DNA from 4 places in the Rahnella sp. BCC 1045 genome. Region 4 is predicted to be linked to each of the others. Evidence: predicted binding sites of a transcription regulator. Region 4 holds the regulator's gene; each other region holds the start of a gene.
What was found. The regulator CRP, encoded in region 4, controls carbon source genes, mostly activating them, when cyclic AMP is high. The targets are predictions, from matches to a motif close to ATGTGANNNNNNTCACAT.
Positions count from the first base shown of each region.

Region 1: the regulator CRP is predicted to act here: its motif matches at 2,296-2,313, upstream of idnD (L-idonate 5-dehydrogenase).
Region 2: the regulator CRP is predicted to act here: its motif matches at 2,570-2,587, upstream of idnO (gluconate 5-dehydrogenase).
Region 3: the regulator CRP is predicted to act here: its motif matches at 3,573-3,590, upstream of J1782_RS13010 (PTS sugar transporter subunit IIC).

Region 1 is NZ_JAFMOZ010000126.1:111,729-119,237, forward strand. Features, by position in the region: gene J1782_RS12895 (isochorismatase family protein) at 1-394, opposite strand, end outside; gene J1782_RS12900 (DJ-1/PfpI family protein) at 514-1,110, opposite strand; gene idnD (L-idonate 5-dehydrogenase) at 1,193-2,224, opposite strand; gene J1782_RS12910 (benzoate/H(+) symporter BenE family transporter) at 2,357-3,559, opposite strand; gene J1782_RS12915 (helix-turn-helix domain-containing protein) at 3,697-4,263, shown strand; gene J1782_RS12920 (GNAT family N-acetyltransferase) at 4,292-4,744, shown strand; gene J1782_RS12925 (GNAT family N-acetyltransferase) at 4,741-5,214, opposite strand; gene J1782_RS12930 (hypothetical protein) at 5,226-5,765, opposite strand; gene J1782_RS12935 (methyl-accepting chemotaxis protein) at 6,023-7,509, shown strand, end outside.
Region 2 is NZ_JAFMOZ010000129.1:81,018-88,526, reverse strand. Features, by position in the region: gene J1782_RS14395 (cytochrome c) at 1-868, shown strand, start outside; gene J1782_RS14390 (SDR family oxidoreductase) at 931-1,674, opposite strand; gene idnO (gluconate 5-dehydrogenase) at 1,687-2,451, opposite strand; gene J1782_RS14380 (LacI family DNA-binding transcriptional regulator) at 2,658-3,641, shown strand; gene J1782_RS14375 (MFS transporter) at 3,817-5,172, shown strand; gene J1782_RS14370 (L-fuculose-phosphate aldolase) at 5,230-5,883, opposite strand; gene fucR (L-fucose operon activator) at 6,112-6,843, shown strand; gene J1782_RS14360 (Bcr/CflA family multidrug efflux MFS transporter) at 6,840-7,509, opposite strand, start outside.
Region 3 is NZ_JAFMOZ010000127.1:17,775-25,283, forward strand. Features, by position in the region: gene J1782_RS13000 (AsmA family protein) at 1-335, opposite strand, end outside; gene J1782_RS13005 (uracil-xanthine permease family protein) at 490-1,881, opposite strand; gene J1782_RS13010 (PTS sugar transporter subunit IIC) at 2,148-3,473, opposite strand; gene recG (ATP-dependent DNA helicase RecG) at 3,720-5,801, opposite strand; gene trmH (tRNA (guanosine(18)-2'-O)-methyltransferase TrmH) at 5,798-6,496, opposite strand; gene spoT (bifunctional GTP diphosphokinase/guanosine-3',5'-bis pyrophosphate 3'-pyrophosphohydrolase) at 6,502-7,509, opposite strand, start outside.
Region 4 is NZ_JAFMOZ010000138.1:52,809-60,317, forward strand. Features, by position in the region: gene J1782_RS19705 (amidohydrolase) at 1-893, opposite strand, end outside; gene J1782_RS19710 (MFS transporter) at 909-2,099, opposite strand; gene J1782_RS19715 (LysR substrate-binding domain-containing protein) at 2,304-3,215, shown strand; gene J1782_RS19720 (OsmC family protein) at 3,217-3,624, opposite strand; gene crp (cAMP-activated global transcriptional regulator CRP) at 3,987-4,619, shown strand; gene J1782_RS19730 (YccS/YhfK family putative transporter) at 4,681-6,756, shown strand; gene J1782_RS19735 (aspartate aminotransferase family protein) at 6,947-7,509, opposite strand, start outside.

The sequences.
Region 1 (7,509 bases), on a different contig from region 4:
ACGTCACTGTGTAACCCAGATCGGACGCCACGCGCGCCGTGGTTTCACAGCATTGTTCGGTACGCATTCCGGCAATGATCAGATGTGTGATACCTCGTTCCCGCAGCCACGCGTCGAGGCCGGATTCGGTCAGGGAATTGTGAACATGTTTATGGACAACGTGCTGCGGCTGATGGGTGAGAAAAGCCATCGGCGTGACCAGCCCGGATTCAAGCGAAAACACACCGTCAGGATTGACATGAAACACGTCGATGATGGGAACTTTACGGGTCTGACAGCCGTCGATCAGGCGGGTTAATGCCTGGCTGAAAGCCGGTAAATCATCCTGCTGCCAGAAATCTTTTTGCTCGAAAGAACGTTGCACGTCGATATTTAACAGGGCGCTGTGGGTCATTTTCGGACTCCGTCTGGTGAATGTGAAACCAGTCTGCGCCTGAAAACCTGCCGGGAGAATGCCAAAAACGGACATGATGCTGATGTTGGCGGACGATCTGCATCGCCCGCTGATAAAAATCAGATTTTCTGGTCAGCGCGCCAGTGGTGATAATCGATGTGGTCGGCCTGAAAATTGGTGGTCTGGGCGTCGCCGGTCAGGCGGTACGCCAGCTGGAAAGCGAAATCAAATGCCAGCCCTAAGCCTTTTCCGCTGAGCAGATTGCCGTCCTCGACAAAAGACTGATTCACATAAACACCGTCTTTGACGTCTTTGTATAAATCGCCGGAACAGACATAACGCCGTCCTTTCAGCAGGCCGTTACCGCCCAGAACGCGAGCGGCCGCCGAGCACAGCGGGCAAATCAGTTTTCCAGCTTCGTCATGACGGCGGACAAATTCCACGACATCTTTGCTGGCCGCCAGCGCCACCGAGCCTTCCGGGCCGCCGGGCATCACCACCGCGTCATACAAACGATCGCCCTGTGCGCTCAGCAATTCATTGGCCTGCATCTGAATGCCGTGGTAAGTGCGCAGCGTCAGGCTTTTCTGGCAGGCCAGCGTAGTGACCTGAATTTCCAGCCGCTCGAGAATATCGAGCACAATCACCGCTTCGCCTTCTTCAAATCCGTCGGCCAGCAGCAGCGCGACCTGCTTTTTCGCGTTATCCTTCACCATAATGCAAATGTCCTCTGAGGATGAAAATCAGAGGACATCATAAAATGAAACGATGTTTTGATATTGTGAGTCCGTCAGCAGACTAGAAAACCAGCTGAACTTTCGATGCTTTGGATTTATCCATTGCATAGTCCAGTGCTTCGACCAGACTTTCCTGCGGGAATTCCGCTGACAGTAACGGCATCGGATCGACGGTTTTATTCGCCAGCCATTCCACCGCCGTATTAAATTCCCCGGTGAAACGGAAGCTGCCGACCCAGTTAATTTCTTTGGCAATCAGCATCATCAGCGGGAATTCATTCACCACCGGCCCCATGCCGACCTGCACCAGTGTGCCGCGTGCGCGGGTGACTTCCAGACAGCGGCGGATAGAAGAAGGATGGCCGGAGGCGTCAAAGGAGACATCGAAGAAACCTTTTTCGGCCTGATATTCGCTGAAATCACCCTGCGCGGCGTCCAGCGCTTTGTTTGCACCAACGGCCAGTGCCAGCGTGCGACAACGTTCGCTCGGATCCGTTACCACGATTTGTGCTGCACCTTTGGCTTTAGCGGCCAGCACGATCAGGCAGCCAATCGGACCGACGCCGGAAACAAACACCGTTTTGCCGTGAATATCCCCGGCCTGATTGACCGCGTGGATTGCTACCGCAAGCGGTTCAGCGAAAACCATCAGCCGGTCGCTGACCTGATTGTCGTAAGGAATACACTGTTCGCTGTCGACGATTTTATACTGCGTGAATGCACCGTTGATGTGCGGGAAATACATCGCGCTGCCAAAGAATTTCATGGTGGTGCACTGGTTTTCATCACCGGAAAGGCAATATTTGCAGGCCTTGCATGGCTTGCTGGGGTTCAGCGCGACTTTCTGGCCCGGCTGCAAATTTGGGTTGTCAGATTTCTCCACCACACCCACTACTTCATGCCCGAGCACCATCGCCTCGCGTACTTTGAAATCGCCCACCGCGCCGTGTTCGTAGTAATGCAGGTCGGAACCGCAGATGCCGCCACGGGTGATTTTTACCAGCGTGCCCTGGCCTGTGTAGTCGATGGTCTGGCCGATCACCGAGACGTCTTTTTTCCCGGTTACGACGCAGGATTGAGTGGCAATTGTCATGGAATTCTCGCTCTTTAAAGGGGCATTTTTGGCCTGATGGCTCCCAGTAAAGAGCGTTTGGACGGCGGAAAATGTGACCACCGTCACTTTGTTTCGTGTTACGAAAACCTGTTACCCATAACTTGAACGGACTCAACCTTTCGCGGGCGGTTGCGCCTTGTTACGCGCAGGAATACTGAGGATCAGATGCGAGATTACGCCGCCGGTTAAGCCCCAGAACGCCGAACCCACGCCGAGTAATGTCACGCCGGACGCGGTGATCAGAAACGTGATAACCGCTGCGTCACGCTGACGTTCATTTTCCAGCGCCCGGTATAAACTCCCGGCAATAGTGCCGAGCAGTGCCAGCCCGGCGATGGTATGAATAAGCGCGGGAGGTAGCGCGGTAAACACCAGGCCGATCGAACCGCCAAATACGCCGGCAATCAGATAGAAAATCCCGGCGGCGACGGCGGCCATGTAGCGCTTTTTCGGATCCGGGTGGATATCTTCACCCATACAAATTGCGGCGGTAATGGCGGCGATACAAACGGTAAATCCGCCGAACGGGGCGAGAATTAACGCGGTGAGCGCGGTCCACGAAATCAGCGGCGAAACGGGCAGGTGATAGCCGTGCGCTTTCAGCGTGGCGATACCTGGTGCATTTTGTGACGCCATGGTCACCACGAAAAACGGAATGCCGATGCCGATAATAGAAGGCCACGTAAAATGCGGCATCACAAATGCCGGCGCGGCAAACGTCATGGTCTGGCCGTGCAGCGAAATATCGCCCTGTAAGCCGGCGACGATCAGCCCGGCAATCAGCGCAAGCACCACCGCATAGCGTGGCAGGGCGCGTTTCGCCAGCAGATAAACCAGACACATCGTGCCCGCCAGCGCGAAATTACTTTGCAGCGAGGTAAACGCATTCAGCCCGAAACGCAGCAGAATGCCGCCCAGCATCGCAGCCGAAAGCGCCTGCGGAATGTAATGCATCAGTCTGGCGAACAAGCCGGTCACGCCGCACAGCAGGATCAGACCGGTGGCAAATACAAACACGCCAATGGCCTCGTTAATCGACGTGCCGGGCAGACTGGTGACGAGTAACGCTGCGCCGGGCGTCGACCATGCGGTCACGACCGGCGTGCGGTAATACAGCGAAAGTCCGATGCTCGTCACGCCCATTCCCAGGCCCAGCATGCTCAGCCAGCCGCCGATTTGTGGCGCGCTGGCACCCGCCGCTTCAGCTGCCTGAAAGATAATTGCCGCGGAGCTGGTATAGCCGACTAAAACTGCGACAAATCCGGCGATCACCGCCGAAAAAGTGACATCCTGCAAACTGATACGCATGGTCATTTGTGAAAATCCTTCGGGTTAGCGGACGCTGGCGGTATGCTGTTGTGCGTTATAGCGCACATATGATGCGCTCAAGATATCACTGTGCGTTATAACGCACAATCGCGATGAACGATCATCGTCGCAGAGGAGACACAATGCAGGAACTTACCCGCCATATTGGCAGTCAGCTGAAAGCCGTGCGCAGCGAACGCGGATGGAGTCTCACTCAGGCGGCAGAAAAAACCGGCGTCAGTAAGGCCATGCTCGGGCAGATTGAGCGCGGCGAATCCAGTCCGACCGTGGCGACTTTATGGAAAATCGCCAGCGGGCTGAATGTCTCGTTTTCAGAGTTTCTCGAAACACCGCCGGAGCAATCTGCCGCGCTGCATCGCCACGGGTTGCTGACCACGTTTAACAGCGACACTTCAGGAATGCGCGTCGTGCCGTTATTCCCCTACGACACGACTTTGCGCATGGATATGTTTGTTATCGATCTTGAACCCGGCGGTTGCAGCGAGTCTACGCCTCATGAAGCCGGTGTTATCGAGCATGTGATTGTGATTGATGGCGAACTGACGCTGACCGTGGATGGCGTGACCCGCGTACTGAGCGCCGGAGAAGCGCTGCGGTTTGCGGCGGATTGCGCGCACGCATACCGCAATAAGAGTGAACATTCCGTGCGTTTCCACGACCTGATACATTATCCGCAGTCCCGCCCGTAACGATTTCATTTACCGAGGAGAATGACCGATGAGCCAGCCGCAAGATGTTGTTATCCGTCCGTTAACGCCTGCCGACCGCGAAGGTTGGGAAAATTTGTGGCGCGGTTATCTGGATTTTTACCAGTCGGAGCTGGATCCGGCGCAGTTTGATTTCACGTTCCGGCGGTTGTCGGATCCTGACTATGACGGCATGTTTGGCTATGTGGCGGAATATCAGGGGAGGCTGGTCGGGCTGGTGAATTGCCTGAATCACGATCACGGCTGGCACATGCAGCAGGTGGTGTATTTGCAGGATTTATACGTCGATGAGTCCGCGCGCAAACTGGGTATCGGGCAGAAACTGATTGAAGTGGTCTACGCTCATGCTGACAAGAACGAAAAAGCCAACGTGTACTGGATGACGCAGACCACCAATTACACCGCGCGCCAGCTTTATGACCGCGTGGGTAAACCGACTAACTTTATGAAATACATCCGCTAAAGCGGTTTACGCATATTCATTTTTGTCGTGACATAACCCAGGCTGGCATAAAGTGCTTGCGCGCCGGGATTGCTGGCGAAAACGTTCAGCTCAATCGCCACGCTGCCCAGCTCGCGCAGGTGTTCTTCCATCAGCCGGAACGCCGCGATGGCATGTCCCTGACGACGAAATTGCGGATAAACCGTCAGTTCATACACGAAAGCGCTGCGCACGCCGTAGCGTTCAATATTGGCAAACCACAGATATCCCACGGTTTCGCCAGGTTCTTCCTGCCTGATTTCATACAAATAGTGATCCGGTGTTTCAACGCCCTGCGGCAGCGCGTTTTGTGTGGCGCTGCGCGCGCGTTCCAGGGCCGTATCCGGCAGCCACAGCCCGGCAGTCACATTCTCTTCGGCATAATCTTTCGCCAGCAGTTCTGCAAATTCTTCATAAAATGCAGCGCTCATCGGTACTAAAACAGTCATCATTTCCCTCTGATTTATCGGGCAGTTTCTGCCTTTTTATACGGCGTTACATAACATTCGCTGATGGTGGTGGAATGGCTATCAACCTGAGTGATGATGTAGCCTTTTTCAGTCAGCGCCACTGAGCTGTAGGGTGTTTCATTGTGCTTGTCGGAAATAACATCTTCGAAAGACTGAATGATTTTGGCTTTCTCGCCGGCGCGCGCCGGGTCATCCATTCCCTCGACCTGAATCATGGCCTGCCTGAACTGGTTGGAGAATGACGTTTTCCCCATCTTGCTTTCAATCACGGCTTTGATGTTCACCGTGACCTCGTTACCCAGCAAAAACAGCGTATTGCTCTGATAAATAAGCATGTTTTTTCGCTTCGAGACCACAAAGCCATTCTCGATGACCTTCATTTTGCTGTTGTTGGCGTAGGTCACATCATCGAGACAAATAGTTTTATCCCCGACCTTAAACTGGCTGAAACGTGCTTTGATTTCTTTCGGCGTAGATGCCGCCTGCGAGCACAGCGGAACAAGCAACAAAAGCGATAAGAGCCATGACTTCATAGGAGTTTCCCAAACAAGGTGCTGAGCCAGCTGACATAAGAGCAGTATAGGGAGACACCGGCAGGATGCGAACGTTTATCTTTGCGGGACAGTTTTTTACCGTTTTGGCTAAAGACCCGCCCCTGTGATGCCGATAATTCAGGCGATAAGGGAATTCCTGCTTATCTTCAGGGGGCACAAATCAGGGACAGATAATCCGCGTTTTTTCATCGTGAATTTCACAGTACGTTGACTGTTCCGGGGTAATTATGAGTCAGATGCAGGCGCTTTCACCGGCAGCCGGAGTTGGGGTTGCACCACAGAAAACTGTTCCTAAAAAAACCATGCGTACCCGTACGCTGATGCTGATTGTCGGGCTACTTACGATAAGTCTCGGTTACATCATTACGGTCGGATTGCTGAGCTGGCAGTCCGCCGGACAGCAGCGCGACATCGCCCGCCGTTATCTCCAGCAGACCGCCAATACCGACGGCTATCTTGCCCGCCAGAAACTCGACACGGCCCTGCATGCCGCGCGTGACCTGGTTCAGAGCATGATCAGCCTGCGTGAAGCCGGGCATACTGACCGCAAACTCGCCGATACGCTGTTACAAAATGCGCTCAAAAGTCATCCGGATTTTTTATCGATGTCACTGGCCTGGGAGCCGGACGCGTTTGACGGCAAAGACGGCGATTTCGCCGCAAAAGAAGGGCAGGATCCCAACGGGCGTTATGTCCGCTACGTTGACCGCGATACCAGCGGAAATATCGTGCTGCACAATCTCACCGACTACGAAACGCCGGGCAGTGGCGACTACTATTTGCTGCCGCGAAAGCTGCAAAAAGAAGTCATTCTGGAGCCATACAGTTACCCGTATAACGGCGTGGATACGTTGCTGACATCCATTGCCGTGCCGATTATCGTGGACGGGAAATTTCTGGGTTCGGTAACGGCGGATTTCTCGCTGCAAACCTTGCAGACGCTGGTCAACGGCATTAAACCGTATCAGGGAACCGGCTACGCAATGCTGTTTTCGCAGACCGGCCATTTCATCTCTTCGCCTAAAAAAGAGCAGGTCACGCACCAGCTTGAAAACGATGCGCCGTTGCTGAAAAGCATACAGACCGGGCAAATGACCAGCCGCGAACAGCAGGATCCGGTGCTGGGCGAAAACGCCTTTGCCGAGTTTGTGCCGATTCAGATCGGTAATACCGGCACGCCGTGGATGCTGGGCATTGTGGCGCCGGTAAAAGCGGTGATGAAAGAAAGTACGCGTCAGCTTTATTACGCGCTGGTGCTGATGGTGCTGAGCATCGTGGTGGTGTTTGCCGTGCTGAGCGTGATTTTCACCCGCAAAGTTTTGCGCCCGGTGGGCGGCGAGCCTGCGGATGCGGCGAAAATCGCGCTGACGGTCGCAGACGGTGACCTAACGCACCCGATCGTCACGCAGAAAAACGATCACAGCAGCATCTTCTTTGCCCTGCAAACCATGCAGGCGCAACTGCGGCATGTGGTGAACGACATTATTTCGACCAGCCATGCGGTCGGCAGCGGCGCATCGCAGATTGCCGCGGGGAATATCGATCTGGCTTCGCGAACCGAGCAGCAGGCGGCCGCGCTGGAAGAAACCGCCGCCAGCATGGAACAGCTGACGGCGACGGTAAAACAGAATGCCGATAATGCACACGTTGCGACCGAACTGACGGCGAACGCCACGGAAATCGCCGGAAAGGGCGATCGCATTATGTCCGACGTAGTCGGCGT
Region 2 (7,509 bases), on a different contig from region 4:
GTATCTGGTGAACGGTGCCGGACACTGCGACACGTGCCATACGCCGCGTAATCTGATGATGGGTTCGGTGACGGATAAACCGCTGGCGGGCGGCATGGTCGGACCGTGGTACGCGCCGAACATCAGTTCTGATCCGGTCAGCGGCATTGGCAACTGGTCTCAGGCTCAGCTGGTGGAATACCTGAAAACAGGCCGGACCGCCGGGAAAAATCAGGCCGCGGGCGGTATGGCGGAGGCGGTGCAAAACAGTCTGCAATACATGTCTGACACCGATCTGAACGCAATTGCCTACTACCTGAAAAACAGCACGCCGGTTCGCGATCCGCGCGATACACAGGCGGCAGACACCTTCGGTAAGCCGGTGAATGTGGAAGACGGCCTGCGCGGCGCACATCCGTTTAACGCGAATAAAACCATCGACAACGGCGCGGCATTGTTCAGCGGATATTGCGCCAGCTGCCACCAGCCGGACGGCTCAGGCAGCAAAAATCAGGCGTATCCGTCGCTGTTTAACAACACCGCGACCGGCCTCGGAAATGCGTCTAACCTGATTTCCGCCATTCTTTACGGCGTCGATCGCCAGGTGGGCGACCATCATGTTCTGATGCCAAAATTTGGCGTGGGTTCGTATGTCGGTCAGCTCGACGATCAGCAGATTGCGGATATCTCCAACTATGTGTTGAAAAACTACGGCAACGCAGGCGTTCAGGTCAGCGCGCAGGATGTGGCGGTATTACGCGCAGGCGGCCCGGTGACACTTCTGGCAAAACTGCAACCTTTCATGGCGCCGGCGATGATCATCGGCGTGATCATTCTGCTGGTGCTGATTTTCTGGCTCGGCAGAAAGCGTAAAGTCAGAAAAGCATAATCACGAAAGATGAAATGCAAAACGGCCCGATTCGGGCCGTTTTTTTTTGAATGCGAAAAGCGTTACCCCCGTCCGACCAGCGGCATCGCGCTGGCCATCACCGTCATGGTCAGAACGTTGGTGCCCGGCGGCAATCCGGCCATAAAAGCCACGGCTTCACCGACGCGCTCCACCGCAATGACCGGCTCTTCGGCAATATGCCCGTCGGCCTGCATCCTGCCTGCCAGCGCTTTATTGCCCATATCCGTTGCGGCGTTGCCGACGTCAATCTGTCCGCACGCAATATTGAATGCGCGGCCATCAAGTGCCGTGGATTTGGTCAGGCCGGTAATGGCGTGTTTGCTGGCGGTATAAGGCGCGGAATTCGGACGCGGCGACAGCGCCGAAACAGAGCCGTTATTGATAATGCGGCCACCCTGCGGAGACTGCTGTTTCATCAGTTTGACCGCCGCCTGCGTACACAAAAATGCGCCGGTCAGATTGGTGTTGATCACCGAAAGCCAGTCTTCCACCGCAAGCTCATCAATGGGCACATCTTTCACGTTATTCCCGGCGTTATTAAACAATAAATCCAGCCGCCCGAAGGTTTCCTGAATATCTGCAAACAGCGCGGCGACCGACTGCGGGCTGGTGACATCCAGCTGACGCGCCACCGCTTGTCCCGGTGCAAACTGTGCCACGGCCTGCGCCAGTTTTTCCGTATTGCGCCCCGCCAGAATGACCGTAAACCCAATACCCGCCAGCGATTTCGCGGCGCTCAGCCCGATACCGCTGCCACCGCCGGTGACCAGTGCGATTTTGCTCATAATTTTCCTATACTAAACGGCGGCCAGCATGCCGCCATCGATAAAGAGTAAATGACCATTCACGAAATCTGACGCCCTGGAGGACAGATAAACCGCACCGCCGACCAGCTCTTCCGGGTTGCCCCAGCGCGCGGCTGGCGTGCGTTTGCACAGCCATTCGGAAAACTCTTTGTTATCGACCAGCGGCTGCGTCATGTCGGTTTTGAAATAGCCCGGCGCAATGCCGTTCACCTGAATATTGTAGCGCGCCAGTTCAACGCACATCCCGCGCGTCAGCATTTTCACCGCACCTTTAGAGGCAGCGTACGGCGTGATGGTGTCGCGGCCCAGCTCACTTTGCATCGAACCGATATTGATGATCTTGCCGCGCTCACGCTGGATCATGTAACGCGCAACTGCCTGCGACACCAGGAAAACAGACTTCTGATTCACCGCAATCACGTCGTCCCAGTCTTTTTCCGGGAAATCGGTAAATTTGTGGCGACGCTGGATCCCCGCGTTATTCACCAGCACATCAATCGGGCCAATGGCCTTTTCGATATGGTCTATCGCCTGATTCACTGCCTGGCTGTTCGTGACATCAAATGACACGGCGTGTGCGATAAACCCTTCCGCACGCAGCGCTTCAGCGGCCTTTTGTGTCGATTCCTGCTGCGTGCCGTTGACGATAATTTCCGCCCCGTGCTGCGCCAGCCCTTTCGCCAGCAGGAAACCCAGACCGCGCGTAGAACCGGTGACCAGAATCTTTTTATTATCCAGGGAGAAGAGATTTGTCATGACGTTGGCCTTATTAAAAAGCTGCTTATGAAAAGTTAGCCCCACTACAACGGTTTACCGGCGGCCAAACTGTGATGCAGATCACCTTGGAGGATGTTAAAAAACCCTGTTACTCCCGATGTGATCATCATCATTTTGATAACAATCTCCGGCGCTTTCTGTTTCAATAATCGGGTATATTTTGGGAAATAATCAGGGAAACCCGCATGAGAAACCAGCGCGTGACATTACAGGACATCGCCCAACTGGCGGATGTTACCAAGATGACGGTCAGCCGTTTTCTGCGCACGCCGGAAAAAGTCTCTCCTGAAACCCGCGAACGCATCACCAAAGTCATGGAAGAAGTCGGTTATCCGCTGGAAGAAGCCCGCGGACCGGCCAAAGCGCCGCGCATCGGCATTCTGGTGCCCTCTTTTAACAATCAGATTTTCTCCGATTTGCTGGCCGGTATTGAGTCCGTGACGTCCGCGCAGGGCTACCAGACGCTGGTGGTGAATTATGATTACAGCAAGGACCGCGAAGAAGAGCACATTATCAATCTGCTCGGTTATCAGCTGGCAGGGCTGATCCTCACGGATTCCGTGCATACGCTCAAAGCCGATAAGTATCTGAATGCGGCTGAAATTCCTGTCGCTCAGGTGATGGATCTCGACGATCAGAATGGCCGTATTGCGGTAGGTTTTGATAATCAGCAAGCCGGATATGACATGGCGAATACGCTGCTCGCCAGCGGCAAGGAGCATGCGGTGTATTTCGGTTCGATGTCAGACGCGCGTGACCAGAAACGCTATCAGGGCTACAGCCGGGCAATGACTGAACGCGGGCTGACGCCGGTGCATATCACCCCGAATAAGGTTTCATCGGTGTCTATCGGCGCCGGAATGTTATCCATGGCGCGCCAGCTGTATCCGCACACCAATGCAATTTTGTGTACCAACGACGATATTGCCGTCGGCGTGTTACAGGAATGTCTGAAACTGGGCATCCGCGTCCCGCAGGACATGGCGATTTCAGGTTTTCACGGGCTGGATATCGGGCTGGCGACCACGCCGTTGCTGGCCAGCGTTATTACTCCGCGCTTTGAAATGGGCAAGGTTGTCGCCGAAATATTGCTCAAAAAAATCAAAAAACTGCCGACCATTGAGCGTGTCGATTTGCACTACCGGATTTCCCTCGGCGGCACGATTTAACGTGCCCTTTTCTGCTATTTCCTTCCTGTCATCCTGCATGCCAACTACGGTGCAGGATCACGTTGCAGGTAACACCTTTTCTTAACATAATTCAACGTGACACCTGTCACGAAATACTTTCCTCAAAATGCTTTTATTAGGTCATCGCCGGATACAAGCACACAGAGGAAAGACGATGAATAATAAAATTCCTAAGGCCCGCTGGTTACGTGTAATAGCCCCAATACTTATCGCCTGTATTATTTCCTTCATGGACAGGGTCAATATTAGTTTTGCCATGCCCGGCGGAATGGATGCCGAATTAGGTATCACCGCATCAATGGCCGGTCTGGCTGCCGGTATCTTCTTCATCGGGTATCTGTTTTTACAGGTGCCCGGCGGAAGCCTGGCGGTACACGGCAGCGGCCGTAAATTCATCGCCTGCTCGCTGATTGCATGGGCGGTGATCTCCATTCTGACCGGCTTTATCACTAACCAGTATCAGCTGCTGTTCCTGCGTTTTGCGCTGGGTGTGGCGGAAGGCGGGATGTTGCCGGTGGTGCTGACGATGGTCAGCAACTGGTTCCCGGATAAAGAACGTGGCCGGGCCAATGCGTATGTGCTGATGTTCGCGCCGCTCGGCGGGATGATTACCGCGCCGCTGTCCGGCCTGATCCTGGATACGCTCGACTGGCGCTGGTTGTTCATCATCGAAGGGGCATTATCTTTCGTGGTGATGCTGTTCTGGTGGTTCACCATCAGCGACCGTCCGGAAGAAGCGAAATGGCTGTCTGAGCGCGAACGCGATTATCTGGTCACCGAATTAAACCGTGAACGCGAAGCACTGCGGGCGCTGGCACCGGTCAATAACGCGCCGCTCAAAGAGGTCTTTCGCAATAAATCTATCGTCAAACTGATTGTCATTAACTTCTTCTATCAGACCGGGATTTACGGCTACACGCTGTGGCTGCCGACTATCCTGAAAAACCTCACCGGCGGCGACATGAGTTCAGTCGGCATGCTGGCGATTATCCCTTATGTGGGCACCATGCTGGGGATCCTGGCGATGTCCGTGCTGTCCGATAAAACCGGCAAACGCCGCATGTTTATCGCCCTGCCGTTGTGCGGTTTCGCCGCCTGTCTGGCCGCATCCGTGGCGTTTGGTCACAATATTATGGCGGCCTACGGTTTTCTGGTCGGTGCAGGGTTCTTCCTGCAAGCCGCGACCAGCGCCTTCTGGACCATTCCGGGCAAAGTCACCACGCCGGAAGTGGCAGGCAGCGCACGCGGTGTGATTAACGGTCTGGGGAATCTGGGCGGTTTCTGCGGTCCGTATCTGGTCGGCGTGTTAGTCAGTCTGTACGGTCAGAGCACGGCGATTTATGCACTGGTCGCATCCCTGCTGATTGCCGCGCTGGTGACTACGCTGTTGCCGAAAGAGTGCGATATGGCGCTGATCCCGGGGGCAAAAGCCAAGGCCATGGCGGATGAATATGCCCGCGCCAAAAAAGCCCGCAAACTCCAGCAAATGGAAGCGCAGGGCGTGAACTGATTACTTTTGGATCCCCTGATGCCCGCCATATTCTGACGGGCATTTTTATTTCAGCCTTCAGGCTTCTTCCCGCGTAATAATTCCGTAGTGATGGAATTTATTCAGTACCGCTTCCATCGCTTCATCCGACAGAACCGGTACTTCCGGCGTCACCGGCAGCAGCATCAGATAAAGCCTCGCCAGCACTTCAACTTCCTGCGCCAGCCAGAGCGCTTTCTGCAAATTACTGCCGCAGGCAATCATTCCGTGGTGTTGCAGAAGAATCGCTTTGGATTGTCTGATCGCCGCTTCTGTATGATCAGACAACGCCTGCGACCCGAAAATCGCGTACGGCGCGCACGGGATCACCGTACTGCCTGTCGCCGCAATCATGTAATGAATGGCCGGAATGGGCCGGTTAAGAATGGAAACCGCCGTGCAATGTACCGCGTGGTTGTGAACAACGGCCTGTGCGTCGGGTCGTGCGCGAAAAATGGCCTGATGGAAACGCCATTCGCTGGACGGTGTTTTGGCCGGATCGTGTCTGCCGTCTTCGCTGACCTCGACAATCTGCCGTGGCGTCAGCTCCTCATACGGGATCCCGGTTGGCGTAATCAGCATTCCGTCGCCATAACGCACGCTGACATTGCCGGACGTTCCCTGATTCAGCCCCATGCGCGTCATTTGCAGGCAGGTTTCTATAATTTGTTCAGCCAGCTGTTCTCTTTTCATGTTTGCCCCGTCGGTTTTGGTCTGCGTATTGTTGGTTTCTGTCACTTTATTTTGTAACGCAGGCGGCGCTGACCGGTGACCGGGCGGTAAAAATGTGACTGGCTTCTGATTATCCCGTATTCAGGGAACGATTCGCGCAAACCGCCACGCATTGGCGTGTCCGTTTCAGCGCAAAATGTTAAAAACGGTCAATCGGGATTGCCGTCATTGCCGGGAGAAAAATAAAAAATGAAAGCTGTGCGTCATCAGGCCATCCTGCAACTGATCCGCGAAACGGGCAGCCAGAGCACGGAAAATCTGGCCAGCCATTTACAGGTCAGCAGGGAAACCATCCGCCGCGACTTGCAGGAATTACAAACGCAGGGCCAGCTGATCCGCCGACACGGCTGGGCGAAGATCGTTAAACGGGAAACGCAGGACAGCGGGGATTCTTTCCGCGTCCGGCAAAAAAGCCATCAGAGCCGGAAAGCGGACATTGCCCGGCAGGCGCTGTCGTGGATTGATGAAGGAATGGTGATTGCGCTCGATGCCAGCTCGACCTGCTGGTCGCTGGCGCGGCAGTTGCCGGATATCGGCATCACCGTGTTTACCAACAGCGCCCGCGTGTGCCGGGAACTGTCCAAACGCCAGAATATTCAGCTCATCAGCTCCGGCGGCCGGCTTGTGCGCAAATACGACTGTTACGTAAATCCGGCGCTGTTCTCACAGCTGAAAACGCTGGAAATCGATCTGTTTCTGTTTTCCTGCGAGGCGGTGGACGCCGCTGGCGCTATCTGGGATTCCAACGACAGCAATGCGGAATACAAAATCGCCCTGCTCCGGCGCGCGGCGCAGAGCCTTTTATTACTTGATAAAAGTAAACTGAACCGGACCAGTGAAGTGCAGATTGGGCATCTTGACGATGTCACTCAGGTCATTTCCGACCTGAGTGATGCACAGCAGCAAAACGAAAAACCTTAGTCGGCCAGCGCATGCGCCGTGACTTTCGCCGGACGGCTGGCGTAGAGATACAGCAACGTGGCAGCAATGACGCAAAACGCCATCGAACCGACCATCGGCCAGGCGCTTTTAGCGGTAAACAGCGAAAGCACGGAACCCATTGCCGCACCGGTGCCAAAACGAATCGTTCCGGCCAGAGAGGCCGCGGTGCCCGCCATGTGCGGGAAGTCATCCATGATGACCGCCATCGCGTTGGAGGTCACCATCGCAATCACGCCCACATAGCCCGCCACGCCAATCACCATCGCCCAGAACGGCAGCCCGAACGCGCACACCACCAGCAGCCAGATGCCCATCGTCAGCTGAACAAACAGGCCGAACCGGAACATTTTCACCGCGCCCGCACGGCGCACGTTGCGGCTGTTAATCAGCGTCAGGATCACCAGCGCCACGATGTTCAGCGCAAAGTAGAAACCGAAATGCTGCGGTGAAACGTGATTGAGTTCAATGTAAACAAACGGTCCGGCGCTGAGGAAAGAGAACATTCCGGCGAACGAGAAACCACTCGCCAGCATGTAGCTCAATACGCGCTTGTGGCGGAACAGGGAGACGAAATTGCCAACGGTGGTGCGCAGATGGAATTTTTGCCGCCGCTCTTTGGGCAGCGTTTCCTTGATGTAAACGCCC
Region 3 (7,509 bases), on a different contig from region 4:
GGGCTAACGTTCAGGCGGCCATTGGCCAGAACAACGTGATCGAAAAAGTAAGGGTCAGTAATCTGACGCCAGCTCAAATCGAGATCCACTTCTCCGGCGTTCAGAATTTCAGGCTGATTTTTTTGCCCGAAGATGACATTCGTCAGCGTGATGCGGCCAGGCATTGACCAGTTGTGATCCAGCTTTTCTACCGAGAGCCGGTACTCGCTGTTGTCGCTTATCCAGCGGCTGACCCAGCCGGCAGCCCAGCGGGTTTGTAATAGGACGTACACCAGTACGATCGCCAGCACCAGAAGTAAGGCGAACGTCAGCAAAATTTTACCGATAAATCTCATCGTCTGGAGCCCTGTAACGGGAAAAAGGAAAAAAGATTCTTTGTTTATGCCGCAAACAGCGACTTTTCTCAACAGGTTAGCAGAAGGGAGACAATAAAAAGCGGCAGGGGTTCCAGACCTGCTGCCGCTGTTGCACGTGGATTACATCCCGTGATTACTTTTCGTGAGGGAAAACCAGATTCAGAACTATCGCAGTAATCCCGCCCGCCGCGATGCCGGAAGACAGCAGCGTTTTAATCCAGTCTGGCGCGAATTGCAGGATCAGCGGCTGCTGGGAAACGCCCATGCCGACGGCCAGTGAAAGTGCCATGATCATAATCGCGCGGCGGTTCAGGCGCTCGCGGGAAACAATACGCACGCCGGAAGCGGCAATCGTACCGAACATCACGATGGTTGCGCCGCCTAAAACGGGCTCAGGAATGTGCTGCACAAACCCGGCAACCGCAGGGAAAAGCCCCAGTACGATCAGCATCAGCGCAACCACGAAGCCAACATAACGGCTGGCTACGCCGGTCAGCTGAATCACGCCGTTGTTCTGGCCGAAACAGGAGTTAGGGAAGGTATTGAATACGGCTGACAGCATTGAGTTCAGGCCGTTAGCCAGCACGCCGCCTTTGATGCGTTTCATGTACAGAGGGCCACTGACCGGCTGCTCGGAAACGTCAGATGTCGCAGTGATATCACCGATGGTTTCCAGCGACGTCACCATAAAGATAAGCATCAGCGGGATGAGCAGATTCCAGTCGAAGCCAAGGCCGTAATACAACGGCGTCGGTAACGTAATCCAGTTGCTCTGCGCGGCTGGTGCCACGTCAGGCAACATGCCCATCATCCAGGCCGCCAGATACCCTACCGCCATGGCGATAACCAGAGAAGCGACGCGCATATAGGGATTACGCTGGCGGTTGAGCAGAATGATAACCACCAGAACGACGGCGGCCAGAATCAGGTTTTTAGGTGCGCCAAAAGTATGATTACTCATCGCCGCATAGCCGCCACCAATCGACGTCAGCCCGACCTGAATCAGCGAAAGACCGATAATCATGACGACGATGCCGGAAACCAGCGGGGTGATGACGCGGCGTGCAAGGTGCAGGAAACGCGACAAAACGATTTCGGTACAAGAAGCCAGCATCAATGTGCCAAACAGCGCGGCCATCATTGTCGGAACGTCAGCGCCGCCGTTTTTCAGCGCCAGACCGCCCATAATCAGCGGCGAGACAAAGTTAAAGCTGGTGCCCTGAATTGAAAGCAGTCCGGAACCGACGGGACCCCAGGTTTTAATTTGCAGAATGGAAGCCAGGCCCGAAGCAAACAGCGACATGCTGATAATGTGCTGAGTGTCCTGCGCAGGTAATCCCAGCGCCTGACAAATCAGTAATGCGGGGGTGATCACCGCGACAAACATTGCCAGTAAATGCTGACAGGCGGCAAAGAGAGTCTGAGGTATTGGCGGACGGTCTTCGAGCCGGTAAATCAGTTCACTTTTTGGCTGGGGGGAAAGGTCTGGTTGCTGAGAGTCTTGTTCTGTGGTTTGCGAACTCATGTTATGGCATTCCAATAAGCGGCAAAGCGGGCATTTTTATTGAAATACGCGACAAAAGCAAACGTTTGCTAACGACAATTTAAACTGTGAAATCTTCGTTAAAAAATCTTTTGTGAACTGTTTGCCCGGCTGAGGTTTTTTCTGAGAAGGTCTTGTTCTGTTTTGTACGGGAAATCGGGTAATTCCGGTGGGAGACTGAAGAAAAACAGGCGCCGGGATAAAAGCTACGGCGCCTGTTTCAGGCTTTCTGTTTCTTCACTTATCGCTTACTGAGTAGCCTCTGCTTTTTCCGTAAACACGGCTTCAGCTTCCGCTGCTTTTTCCTGCGTCAGCAACTGCTTCTCATAAACCTTGAAGAACGGATAGTAAATCACCATCGAAAGCGCCATCAGTATGATGACCAGAAGTGACACTTTAAAGTCCCAACCCATTGCCCAGGCAGCACCAATCGGCGCAGGGGACGTCCATGGAACCAGCGAAATCATATGTGGCAGAAGATCGGTTGAGACAGCGGTGTAGGCAATAACGGCATTCACCATCGGTGCCAGCAGGAAGGGAATGAAAAATACCGGATTCATGACAATCGGCGTGCCGAAAATCACCGGCTCATTGATGTTAAAGCAGCTGGGAACCAGGCTGAGTTTCCCCATTGTACGCAGATGCGCGGACTTACTGCGACAAAACAGCAGCACCAGTCCCATTGTCGCGCCGGAGCCGCCGATGACGATCAGGAAGTTCCAGAACGCTTCGGTCATGATGTGCGTCATCGGCAAACCGGCGGCGAGGTCGGTCTGGTTAAGGCCGAGATTGGTTAACCAGAAAGCCTGCAACATGCCGGAAACGATGGCCGAACCATGAATACCGGCGAACCACAGCAGATGGCAAATTAGTACCGCCAGAAGTACGGCGGGCAGGGAGTCAGCGGCGGAAATCAACGGCTCGAACAGCGCCATAATTGCCTGTGGTAACAGCATGTCGAAGCCCGACTGCACCAGCAAACTCAGCGGGAAAAGAGTCACCACCACCGCAATAATCGGGATCAGCAAATCAAACGAATGCTTAATGTTGGAAGGTACCTGTTCAGGTAGCCGTATGCCAATATTGTATTTTTTCAGCAAGCGTGTCAGTTCGGTCACATAAATCGCCACCAGAATTGCGGTGAAAATCCCTACGCCGCCCAGTGCGGCTGTAGACATTTTCTCATCAATCTGAGGCGCAGCCACCAGCAGAAAAGACATCAGCGACAGCATCGCGGTCATAAACGGGTCAAGCTTGTAGCTTCGCGCCAGATTGTAGGCAATGGCCGCAGCGATGTAGATCGACATAATCCCCATCGTCATATTAAACGGCGTCAGAATCTGTACTTCATATTTTGCCGACAGTTCCAGCCAGCTTCGGGCAAATCCCCATGAGGATTCAGGAGAGAAAGGTGGATGTACAAAAACCAGCAAAAAGGACCCTACAATCATAAACGGCATTGCTGAAATAAACCCGTCACGCACCGCCATGACATGGCGCTGGGAAGATAACCGGGCCGCAAACGGGCTGATTTTCTGTTCTATAAAATCAAAGAGGGACTGGCTGATACTCATGATGATTTTGGCCTTATGGTGAGGGGATCTGACAGGCTTACCTTAATTATCATCAGTGTAGTGGCGGGGTGTGAAACCGGTTACCGACTTTACCCCAGTCTGTGAAGGTCATCAAATAACCAGAAGGCTTGATGGTTTTGAGGCAGAAATGAGCAAAAGTTGGGTTAATACATTGAAGCCAAAACATCATTTTCAATAATGTTTTGGCGTTTCAGAAAGAAAAAGAAAAGTCGAAAAGCATAAGAATTATGCGTTGGTATAACGCACTCTTTCCGGCAGCCAGCGCTCAATCAGCGCTTTGGCATGATCGGGGAACTGCTGCTGGAGATACCGTGCAATGCGCTGTACGTCGGGGATCATAGCCTGATCGCGCAGCAAGTCAGCCACTTTAAATTCAGCGCTACCTGTCTGGCGTGTGCCCAGTAATTCACCCGGCCCGCGGATTTCTAAATCCTGCTGAGCAATGACAAAACCATCGTTGCTGTCGCGTAAAACCTGCAAGCGCTTCTGCGCTGTTTTGCTGAGCGGTGTTTTGTATAACAACACGCAGTGGGATGCGACAGCACCACGCCCGACGCGGCCACGCAGCTGGTGTAACTGCGCCAGCCCGAGGCGTTCCGGGTTTTCGATGATCATCAGGCTGGCGTTGGGCACGTCGACGCCCACTTCGATGACGGTTGTCGCCACCAGAAGCTGCACCTCGCCCTTTTTGAACGCCTGCATAACGGCTTGTTTTTCCTGCGCTTTCATCCGGCCATGAACCAGCCCGATATTCAGCGCAGGCAGGGCTTCTTTCAGCCCTTCCCATGTGGCTTCCGCTGCCTGAGCTTCCAGCATTTCGGATTCTTCAATCAGCGTACAAACCCAGTAAGCCTGGCGGTTTTCCTGCTCACAGGCGCTTTTAACGCGGCTGATGATATCGCTGCGGCGAGTATCAGGGATCGCAACCGTCGTTACCGGCGTTCTGCCAGGCGGAAGTTCATCGATTACTGACGTATCCAAATCGGCGTAAGCGGTCATCGCCAGCGTTCTCGGGATTGGCGTTGCGGTCATGATCAGCTGATGCGGATGGAATCCCTGTTGCAGACCTTTCTCCCATAGTGCCAGCCGCTGATGAACGCCAAAGCGGTGTTGTTCATCAATGATCACCAGCGATAATGAGGAGAACAGAACCTGTTCCTGAAAGATCGCGTGAGTCCCGACGACCATCGAAACCTGACCACTGGCAATCGCATCCTGCTGCGCCATTCTGGCTTTGCCTTTTTGTTTTCCGGCCAGCCATCCGACCTGAATACCCAGCGGTTCGAACCACTGACGGAAATTATTAGCATGCTGCTCGGCGAGTAATTCAGTGGGCGCCATCAGCCCGACCTGCTGACCCTGCGCAATCGCACAAAGCGCGGCAAGTGCCGCTACCAGCGTTTTACCTGAACCGACGTCGCCCTGAACCAGACGCATCATCGGATAGTTTTTTGCCAAATCCTGTTCGATTTCAGCCACCACGCGCTGTTGTGCGCCGGTCGGGCTGAACGGCAACAAGGCCAGAAACTGATTTTTCAGGCGATCGTCATGATGCAGCGGCATGGCTTTATAGCTTTGCGTGCCGGCGCGAACGGCCAGCATGCTGAGATTGTGCGCCAGCAACTCTTCCATAATCAGACGTCGTTGTGCCGGGTGATGTCCTTTCTCCAGATCGGCCAGCTGAATATCTGGTGGTGGCCGGTGCAGTAAATGCAGCGCCTGTGGAAGCGGAATTAACGAGCGGCTCAGTTCTTCCGGCAACAGTTCAGCGATGGGCACGGTATCGAGTAATTCCAGCGCCTGATCGGTCAGTTTACGCAGTGTGGCCTGACGGATGCCTTCCGTTGTCGGATAAACTGGCGTCAGCGATTCCTGCAAAACCACTTCGCTGTTTTCACCCTGAATACGATATTCCGGATGAATAATTTCGGCGCCAATTGTCCCGCGTTTAATTTCACCATACGCGGTGACACGACGGCCTGCAGCCAGACTGTTTTTCATCGCGGCGTTAAAATTGAAGAAGCGTAATGTCACCATGCCGGTGCCGTCACTTATCTGACAGGTCAGCATTCTGCGGCGGCCAAAACTGATATCACTGCGCAGTACTTCGCCTTCTATAGTCGCGAAAATACCGGGCTGTAAATCATTGATGGTGTAGAGGCGGGTACGGTCTTCATAACGTAAAGGGAGATGTAGCAATAAATCCTGAATAGTTTCAAGACCGAGTTTAGCGAGTTTGTCTGCCTGACTGGCTCCGACGCCGGAAAGCGACGTCAGCGGGATTGCGTCGAGCAGGCGGCCTTTCATCTTTTTTTCACCGTCATTTGCATCGCTGACCACCATTCATCATCAGCAATAATTTGACCCTTCTCATCAATGAACGGGCGCGGTAATTTCTTACGTTGTGCCACATGAGATAAGACCGGATAGCCACCTTCAAAGAGCAGACGTTGCTGTTCTTTCTCACTTAAAACGCTTTTATCGCGAGTATACATTCCGGCATTTTCACGCTGACGCTGAGCTTCGTACAGGATTAAAGCGGAGGCCACAGACACATTCAGCGACTGTACCATCCCGATCATCGGAATAATAATATCGCTGTCTGCAAGAGCCAGCGCTTCGGGAGTAATACCGGTTTTTTCCTGCCCCAGCAAAATGCAGGTCGGGCGGGTGTAATCAATCGCACGGAAATCGACGGCTTTTTCAGACAGGTTGGTCGCAAGAATTTGCATACCTTGCGCCTTCATTTGTGCGACGGCATCCTGAATTATTTTGTGTGTTTTGACCTGAACCCAGCTGTTGCTGCCTGCAGCGGAAGACACTAACGTCTTCATTCGGGTCGTTGGCCAGACTGCGTGGATTTGGTGAACGCCGACGGCGTCGGCGGTCCGGATGACAGCAGAAACGTTATGCGGTTTATGCACCTGTTCCATGCAGACCGTCAGGTCTGGCTGTCGGGCCGCAAGCATTTCACGGATACGCGCATAACGTTCTGGGGTCATAACAATCAGTTTCGGTTGCGGGTAACTTTGATGACGTCCGGCATGATACGAATTTTACGCATGATATTCGCCAGATGAACGCGGTCGCGGGTCGTCAGGCGGATAAAGGCACTGTATACGCGGCCGTCTTTTTCTTCAGTGCTCAGGCTCTGGATATTTGACTGCGCGGCGTTAATCGCAGCGGTCAGATTTGCCAGAGCGCCCTGATGGTTGAACATGTCGACTTTGATTTCCGCAATAAATTCCTGATCGGTTTCCTGGTGATCGTCCCAGTCAACGGCCATGAATTTCTCAGGTTCTTTCTGATAACCGCGAATGTTACGACAGGACTCGTGATGAATAACCAGTCCTTTACCCGGACTCACGTGAGCAATAATCGGGTCGCCCGGAATAGGGCGGCAGCATTTCGCGAAGGTAATCAGTACGCCGTCTGCGCCTTTGATTGGCAGATTACGTGTGCCCGATGTTGCCATTGAAGACTGATCACCCATCAGATTTTTAGCCACGACGACGCTCATGGCGTTGCCGAGACCAATTTCAGCCAGCAAATCGTCCATCGCCGCGAGCTTCATGCGGTCGAGTTCGTTTTTGATATTCTCTGGCGGAATGTCTGACAATTTCTTACCGGCACCCAGCGCATGGTTCAGCAGACGTCGGCCGAGCGAAACGGAATCATCACGTTTCAGGTTCTTGAGCATCTGACGAATTTTGGCGCGAGCGCGTGAGCTGACGACAAAGTTGAGCCATGCTGCATTCGGACGGGCGCCCGGCGCGGTAATGATTTCGATTGTCTGACCGCTGGTCAGCGGCTGCGAGAGCGGATAAGGCTGGCGATCGACACGTGCACCCACACAGGCATGGCCGATATCGGTATGCACGGCATAAGCAAAGTCGACCGGTGTCGCGCCCGCAGGCAATTCGACAATACGGCCTTCCGGCGTGAAGACGTAAATCTCGTCGGGGAACAGATCCGATTTAACGCTCTCGATAAATTCAAATGAGTTACCCGCGCT
Region 4 (7,509 bases):
ACATAGCCGCGCGTCCAGCGCAGTTCGTATGTCGCACCGTGCGCCGCCGTAATCCCCGAAATAATCTGTTCCATCAGCAACGGAACCTGCTCGCGCACACTGCTGTGATGGGTGCGCAATGTTCCGGCGAGTTTCACGCGTTCCGGAATGACGTTATAACTCTCCCCGCTCTGGAAGGTGGCGATGGTCAGCACCGGCACCTGAAGCGGATCGATGCGGCGCGCCACGACGTTTTGCAGCGCCGTCACCACTTCCGCGCCAATCACCACCGGATCAATGCACAAATGCGGCATCGAACCGTGTCCGCCTTTGCCGGTAATCGTGATGTCGAAGTTATCGGTGGACGCACAGAACACGCCCTCTTTCAGGCCAACCTCGCCCGTCGGAGAATTCGGCATAACGTGCAGGCCGAAGATTTTCTCCACGCCGTCGAGCACGCCTAAATCCACCAGTTCCTGCGCCCCGCCCGGCGGCAACTCTTCCGCATGCTGGAAGATAAACCGCACCGAGCCGTGCAGCGCGGACTGACATTGCGTCAGCACTTTCGCCGCACCCAATAACATCGAGGTGTGCGCGTCATGGCCACAGGCATGCATGACACCCGGCACCGTCGAACAAAACGGCTCATCGTTTTCTTCCTGAATCGGCAGGGCGTCGATATCCGCCCGCAGCGCATACATCGGCCCCGGATAAGCGCCTTTAAGATCGGCAACCACGCTGTTGGGCGTCAGCCGCGTCAGGGTCAGGCCGCCAAAACTTTCCAGCTGTTCCGCAATGTAATCCGCCGTTTTATGTTCCTGAAATGAGAGCTCAGGATGCGCATGAATATGTCTGCGCCAGCGCAAAACATCCGTTTTGACTTCCGCCAGCATCGCTTCAAAATTAAATGTCATCAGACTTCTCCTCAGTTATGCCACGTCGCGCAACGCTGCGCGCGGTTTCAGGGTCAGCGGCAAAATCGCCAGCCCGGCAACCACCATCGCCAGTGCCAGAAAAACAAATGTCGAAAAATACCCGTGCGTCACGGTGATCAGATAGCCCATCGCAATCGGCGCCACGAATCCGCCGAGCGTTCCGCCGGTATTGATAATCCCCATTGCGGCACCCATCACTTCCGGCGGCAGGCGTTTCATCGGCAGCGTAAACACCGTGACAAATGCCGCCATCAGGAAGATATAGCCGAGGAACAGGAACAGCCCGGCGGTCACCGCCGACCCGGAGGTGTAGACCAGCCAGATGCACAGCGCGCTGAGCAGTGCGCTGCAAAAAATCACTTTCGGCTCTTTGCCCTGCATATAACGGCCGACCAGCCAGCCGGTCGCGAGCGAGGAAATCCAGATCCCCATTCCGCCGGTGGCGACCACCAGCCCGGAAACGTCCAGCGACATTCCGCGCTGTTGTACCAGATATTTAGGCAGCCACGCCATCAGGCCGTAAGACGGAATGTTGATGCAGAAAATCGACACGAACAGCAGCACGACAATCGGATTTTTAAGCAGCTCACGGTAGCCGGTCGCTACGCCGTTACGGGCTTCTGCTTTCGGAGGGTTCGGCACAAAAATGATAATCGCAACGGCAATCGCAAACGCCAGAAGGCCGAGAATAGAGAATGATCCGCGCCAGCCGAGCGTATCGAGTGCGTACACCGCAATCAGCGGCCCGGCTGTCATCGCCAGACCGGCGGATGACAGCAATACGGACTGCGCGAAAGTGCGCTGCCCGACATCAAAATTCGAGACCACCGCTTTGGCGCAGGAACACGGATAACCGGAATGTCCGACGCCGGAGAGAAAGCGAAACGTCACCAGCAAACCGAGGCCGAATCCCAGCAAACCGAAGCAGAGCGCGAACCCGCCGAGCAAAAACAGCGAGATACCAAGTACTTTTTTGTAGCCGAAGCGGTCATTCAGCCAGCCAGCGGGGATCTGAAACAGCGAATAGGCCAGGAAGAAAATGCCGGTGATGTAACCCAGCTGCTCTGGTTGCAGGTTAAATTCGCGCTCAATCGGCAGCAGCGCGAACCCCATCACCGTTTTGTCGATATAAACCACCGCATAACCGACGAACAGCAGGAAGATCATCAGGGAACGACTTTTCATAGCGGATATCCCTTTTTGTTATCACCGCGTCAGAAGTTCTCACTGTCGGGCGAAAAGTAAAATGCGACATGCATCACGTAATCAACTGAATAACAACGCATTATTTATTCCAAATCTGAAGCTATCAGCTTTACAGGTTTGCCATAAGATGCAATTTTTGGGCGGGTGATGCTTTTTACTGATAGGGCTTTCAAGCGAGGCGACATGCGTTATTTACCGAAATTGCAGCAACTCAAGGTTTTCCAGCAGGTTATCCGCAGCGGCAGTATTCGCGGCGCGGCGCGGGCGATGAATCAGTCGCAGCCCGCGGTCAGCAGAACCTTGCGGGAACTGGAACAAACGCTTGAAACTCAGCTTATCGTGCGCGGCAATCAGGGCATGGCGCTGACGGAAACCGGCCGTGCCTTTGCGCAGCGCATGCAGTTTATTCTCGAAGAACTTGAACGTGCGGCGGATGAGATCCGGCAGATTAATCAGTATTCGCAGGGTTCGGTGGCTATCGGGTTTTCATCACTGCTGGCGCTGACGGTATTTCCGGCCCTCAGTGAAGCGTTCAAAACGCAATTTCCCCAGTCCAAACTGCTGATTAAAGAAGGCCAGCTTTCGACGCTGTTACCGGCGCTGCGTGAAGGGAAACTCGATTTTGCTGTCGGGACCGCCGGGCCGGGTTTTCCGCTGGAGGATTTGGTGCGTGAGCCGCTGTTTAGCGCCCCTTTTGGCGTGATTGCGCGGCAAGGGCATCCGCTGGCAGATGCCACCACGCTCGACGAATTGCAGTGCGCGCGCTGGGTGTTGCCGGAAACGGATATGGGTTACTACCAGCAGATTCAGCTTTCGATGAACGGCTTTAACGCACCAGCCGGGGAAACGCCGGTAAGAACGGATTCGGTAGTGTGCGGGCTGAATATGGTGTTGCAGTCGGATTATCTGACGATTGTGGCGAAGGCCATGCGCGCGCCGTTCGGCTTACAGGACAGGCTTTGCCTGCTCAATATCGATACGCTGCCGGAAGCTGAATATTGCGTGCTCTATTCGCAGAAATCGCCGCTGACGTTTGCCGCGCGGCGATTTCTGGATTTACTGCGAAGTCAGTGCCAGTCGTATCACTGGTCGTGACTTATTCGGCGTTCACTACTTCAAAACTGTGGGTGATTGTCGCGGCTTTGCCCAGCATCAGGGAAACGGAGCAATATTTTTCCGCAGACAGGCTGACTGCGCGTTCCACAATTTTATCCGTCAGGTCTTTGCCGGTGACGATGAAATGCAGGTTGATGTGCGTGAACAGACGCGGTGCTTCTTCGCGGCGCTGAGACGTCAGTTTCACTTCGCAGTCACGCACGTCGTTGCGGCCTTTTTGCAAAATAGATACCACATCAATCGCGCTGCAACCGCCCGCCGACATCAGCAACATTTCCATCGGGCTCGGGGCTTTGTCGCCCGCATTACCATCCATTGTGATCTGATGCCCCGACGCTGACTCACCTAAAAACGTCAGCCCTTCTACCCATTTTACGCGTGCGTGCATGTGCTCTTCTCCCGGTGGATAAATTCGTCAAATTTTCCCCTCAGACTACCCTTTCACCCAAAAACTGGCAACGTAACCCGATCGCCATCATGCTGAAGCGAGACAACAGAAGACAGCATTGCAAACCTGTGTTACAAACAAAGCCGAAACATACTTTCCAGTAAATTGCGGTGACGGTTTTTGCGGTTTAAGAACAGAACCCACGGTGTTAACAGCAATAATCAGGCTGTTTCACTCCGACATCCGCTTGCAGCATTTCTGGGGAGTTATATGCTGAAAGGGCGCTTTTTAAAGTAAGTGCCGTACAGGGAACTCTGAGCCCTGTGATTTTGGGCAGCGATAACAACAGAGGATAATAGCAAATGGTTCTCGGCAAGCCACAAACAGACCCGACTCTCGAATGGTTCCTGTCTCACTGTCATATACATAAGTATCCTTCTAAAAGTACGCTGATTCACCAAGGTGAAAAAGCCGAAACGCTGTACTACATCGTGAAAGGGTCGGTTGCCGTCCTGATTAAAGATGAAGAAGGCAAAGAAATGATACTGTCATACCTTAACCAAGGTGACTTCATCGGCGAGCTGGGACTCTTCGAAGAAGGGCAGGAACGCAGTGCCTGGGTGCGTGCTAAAACTGCCTGCGAAGTGGCTGAAATTTCTTATAAAAAATTCCGCCAGCTGATTCAGGTAAACCCGGATATTCTGATGCGTCTTTCCGCGCAGATGGCAAACCGTCTGCAAGTGACGTCAGAGAAAGTCGGCAACCTTGCCTTCCTCGACGTAACAGGCCGTATCGCGCAAACTTTGCTTAATCTGGCTAAACAGCCTGATGCAATGACCCATCCGGACGGGATGCAAATCAAGATAACCCGTCAGGAAATCGGCCAAATCGTCGGTTGTTCACGTGAAACAGTCGGACGTATTCTCAAAATGCTGGAAGATCAAAGCCTGATCTCCGCACACGGTAAAACGATTGTCGTTTACGGCACACGTTAATCCCTCAGAAATTGGCGCGACAGCTAACTGTCGCGCCTTTTTTATGGGCTAAGCTTTACGCATGACGCTATGGCGAAGACTGTTCTATCATCCCGAAGTTAACTACGCGCTGCGCCAGACGCTGGTGTTGTGCCTGCCTGTTGGCATTTGCTGGCTTTTTGGCAATCTGCAAATGGGTCTGCTGTTTTCCCTGTGCCCGGCCTGCTGCAATGTCGCGGGTCTGGATACGCCACACAAACGCTTTTTCAAACGTCTGATGGTCGGCGGCACGCTTTTTGCCCTGAGCAGCATTCTGCTGCAAGTGATGCTGGAAAGCTGGCACATTCCCCTGCCGCTCATCATGTTCTCGCTGGCGTTACTGCTGGGCGTGACCGGTGAAATCAGCCCGCTGCATGCGCGTCTGTTGCCCGGTGCGCTGGTGGCGACCATCTTCACGCTGAGCATGGTGGGTCTGCGCCCGATGTGGCAAGCTCCGGCGCTGTTCGCCGCAGGCACCGCCTGGTACGGTATCTTTAACTGGGCGTGGTTTCGTATTTCAAAAGAACAACCGATGCGCGAAACCCTCAGCCAGCTCTATCTGCAACTGGCAGATTACTTCGAGGCGAAATACAGCCTGCTGACGCAACACACCGATCCTGAAACCGCGCTACCGCCACTGCTGGCGCGTCAGCAACAGGTTATCGATCTGATTGCCCTGCTTTATCAGCAACTGCACATGCTGCCGCAACACGGACATCATCATCACCATAAGCGACTGTTCCAGCGTTTTCAGGTCGCACTCGATTTGCAGGAACACATCACGGTGAGCCTGCATCAGCCGGAAGAAGTGCAAAAGCTGGTGGAAGAAAGCCACGCCGAAGCGGTTATACGACGTAATGCGCAGGTGATCTCCGCCCGTCTGCGGGTCATCGCTGATGACATTCTTTATCACCGTTTATCCGGGCGATTTACGATGGCCAACGAACTGGCCGCGCTGGAGAAAATAGCCGCGCGCAATCCGGAGAATCCGGTCGGTCAATTTTGCTATTACCATTTCAGCCGCATTGCGCGTTTATTGCGGACACAACGTCCGCTGTACCGACGCGATCTGATGAACACTCAGCCCCGCTTACCTTTCTGGCCGGCGTTGAAAAGTTATCTTTCCTTTAAATCGGTCGCGCTGCGCAATGCTGCCCGGCTTGGCATCATCCTGGCGATTGGCAGCAGCCTTGGTCTGTTTTTCAATCTGCCCAAGCCCTACTGGATTTTGCTGACCATCATGCTGGTCAGCCAGAACGGCTATAACGCCACGCGCGTACGTATCCAGCACCGTGCGCTGGGGACGCTGGCCGGATTACTGATTGCATCCGGATTGCTGAAGCTGGAATTACCCGAAAGCACCACGTTGCTCTGCATGCTGCTGATTACTTTGTTGTCCTACACGGTTTTACGCAAAAACTACGGGCTGGCAATGGTAGGTATGACAGTGACAGCCGTGTATACCCTGCAACTGCTGGCGATGAATGGCGTACATTTTCTCGTACCACGGCTGATAGATACGCTGATCGGCTGTGCGCTGGCTTTCGGCGGCACCATCTGGTTGTGGCCGCAATGGCAAAGCGGTTTGCTGCGCCAGAATGCGCATCAGGCGCTGGAAACCTATCAGAACGCAATCCGGTTGCTGCTTGAGGAAAATCCGGATGCCGCGAAACTCGCTTACACCCGAATGCAGGTCAATCAGGCGCATAATAAACTGTTCACCTCACTGAATCAGGCAATGCAGGAACCGGGCTTTAACTCGCATTATCTGGCGGATATGCGTCTGTGGGTGACGCACAGTCAGTTTATTGTCGAGCACATCAATGCGATGACTATTCTCGCCCGCGAGCACTACATGCTGCCGGAGAAACTGGCGACGGAGTATTTGCAGACCTGCGAAATCGCGCTGCAAAGCTGTCAGCAGCGGTTGCTTTACGACGGGCCCGGTGGTGAGAACACCTTGTTTAATGCGCCGGAGCTGCATCCGGATATGCCGCTGACCGAAATGGAACGCCACCTGCGGAGGGTGATATCGCATCTGAGTGTGATGCATACTATTTCGTCACTGGCGTGGAAGCAGAGACCACATCATGGGATCTGGTTAACGCGGCGGGCGTGATTTATAACTCCCTCCCCCTGCAAAAGGGAGGGGGGGGGTATTAAGGTCGGCTTAATTGTCTGAGTTGCCCTCAAACCAACACCCCATCCCAGCCTTCCCCTCGTGAAAGGGGAAGGAGCAAAAGTAAAACCTTTCAGCCATTGCAGGATAGAAGTAAAACGTCGATCTCCCCTTCGCAAGGGGGGAGCAGTCAGCCTGTAACTTTTGCCACAGCTTTCTCAAAGCGCCCCATCCCTTCTTCAATATCCGCGAAGTCGATAACCAGTGATGGTGCAAACCGGATCACATTCGGGCCCGCCACCAGCATCATCAACCCGAACTCAGCGGCGGCGGCATGAAACTCTCCGGCGCGGTTTTTGAAGGCATCCGACAGCTCGGCGCCAATCAGCAACCCCTGCCCGCGGAATTCGCTGAAGACAGAATATTTCTGGTTGATGGCATCCAGCGCGCTGATGAATTTCTCGCGGCGTTCATTGATACCGGCCAGCACGTCTGGCGTATTGATAATATCCAGTGCGGCTTCGGCGACGGCACAGGCCAGCGGGTTACCGCCGTAGGTGGTGCCATGTTTGCCCGGTTCCATCACCGATGCAACGTCTTCCGTTGCCAGCATGGCGCTGACAGGGAAACCGCCGCCCAGCGCTTTGGCGGTGGTCAGAATGTCCGGCGTCACGCCGTAATGCATGTAGCTGAACAACTTACCGCTACGCCCCATACCGCTTTGCACTTCATCGAGCACCAGCAGTGCCTGAT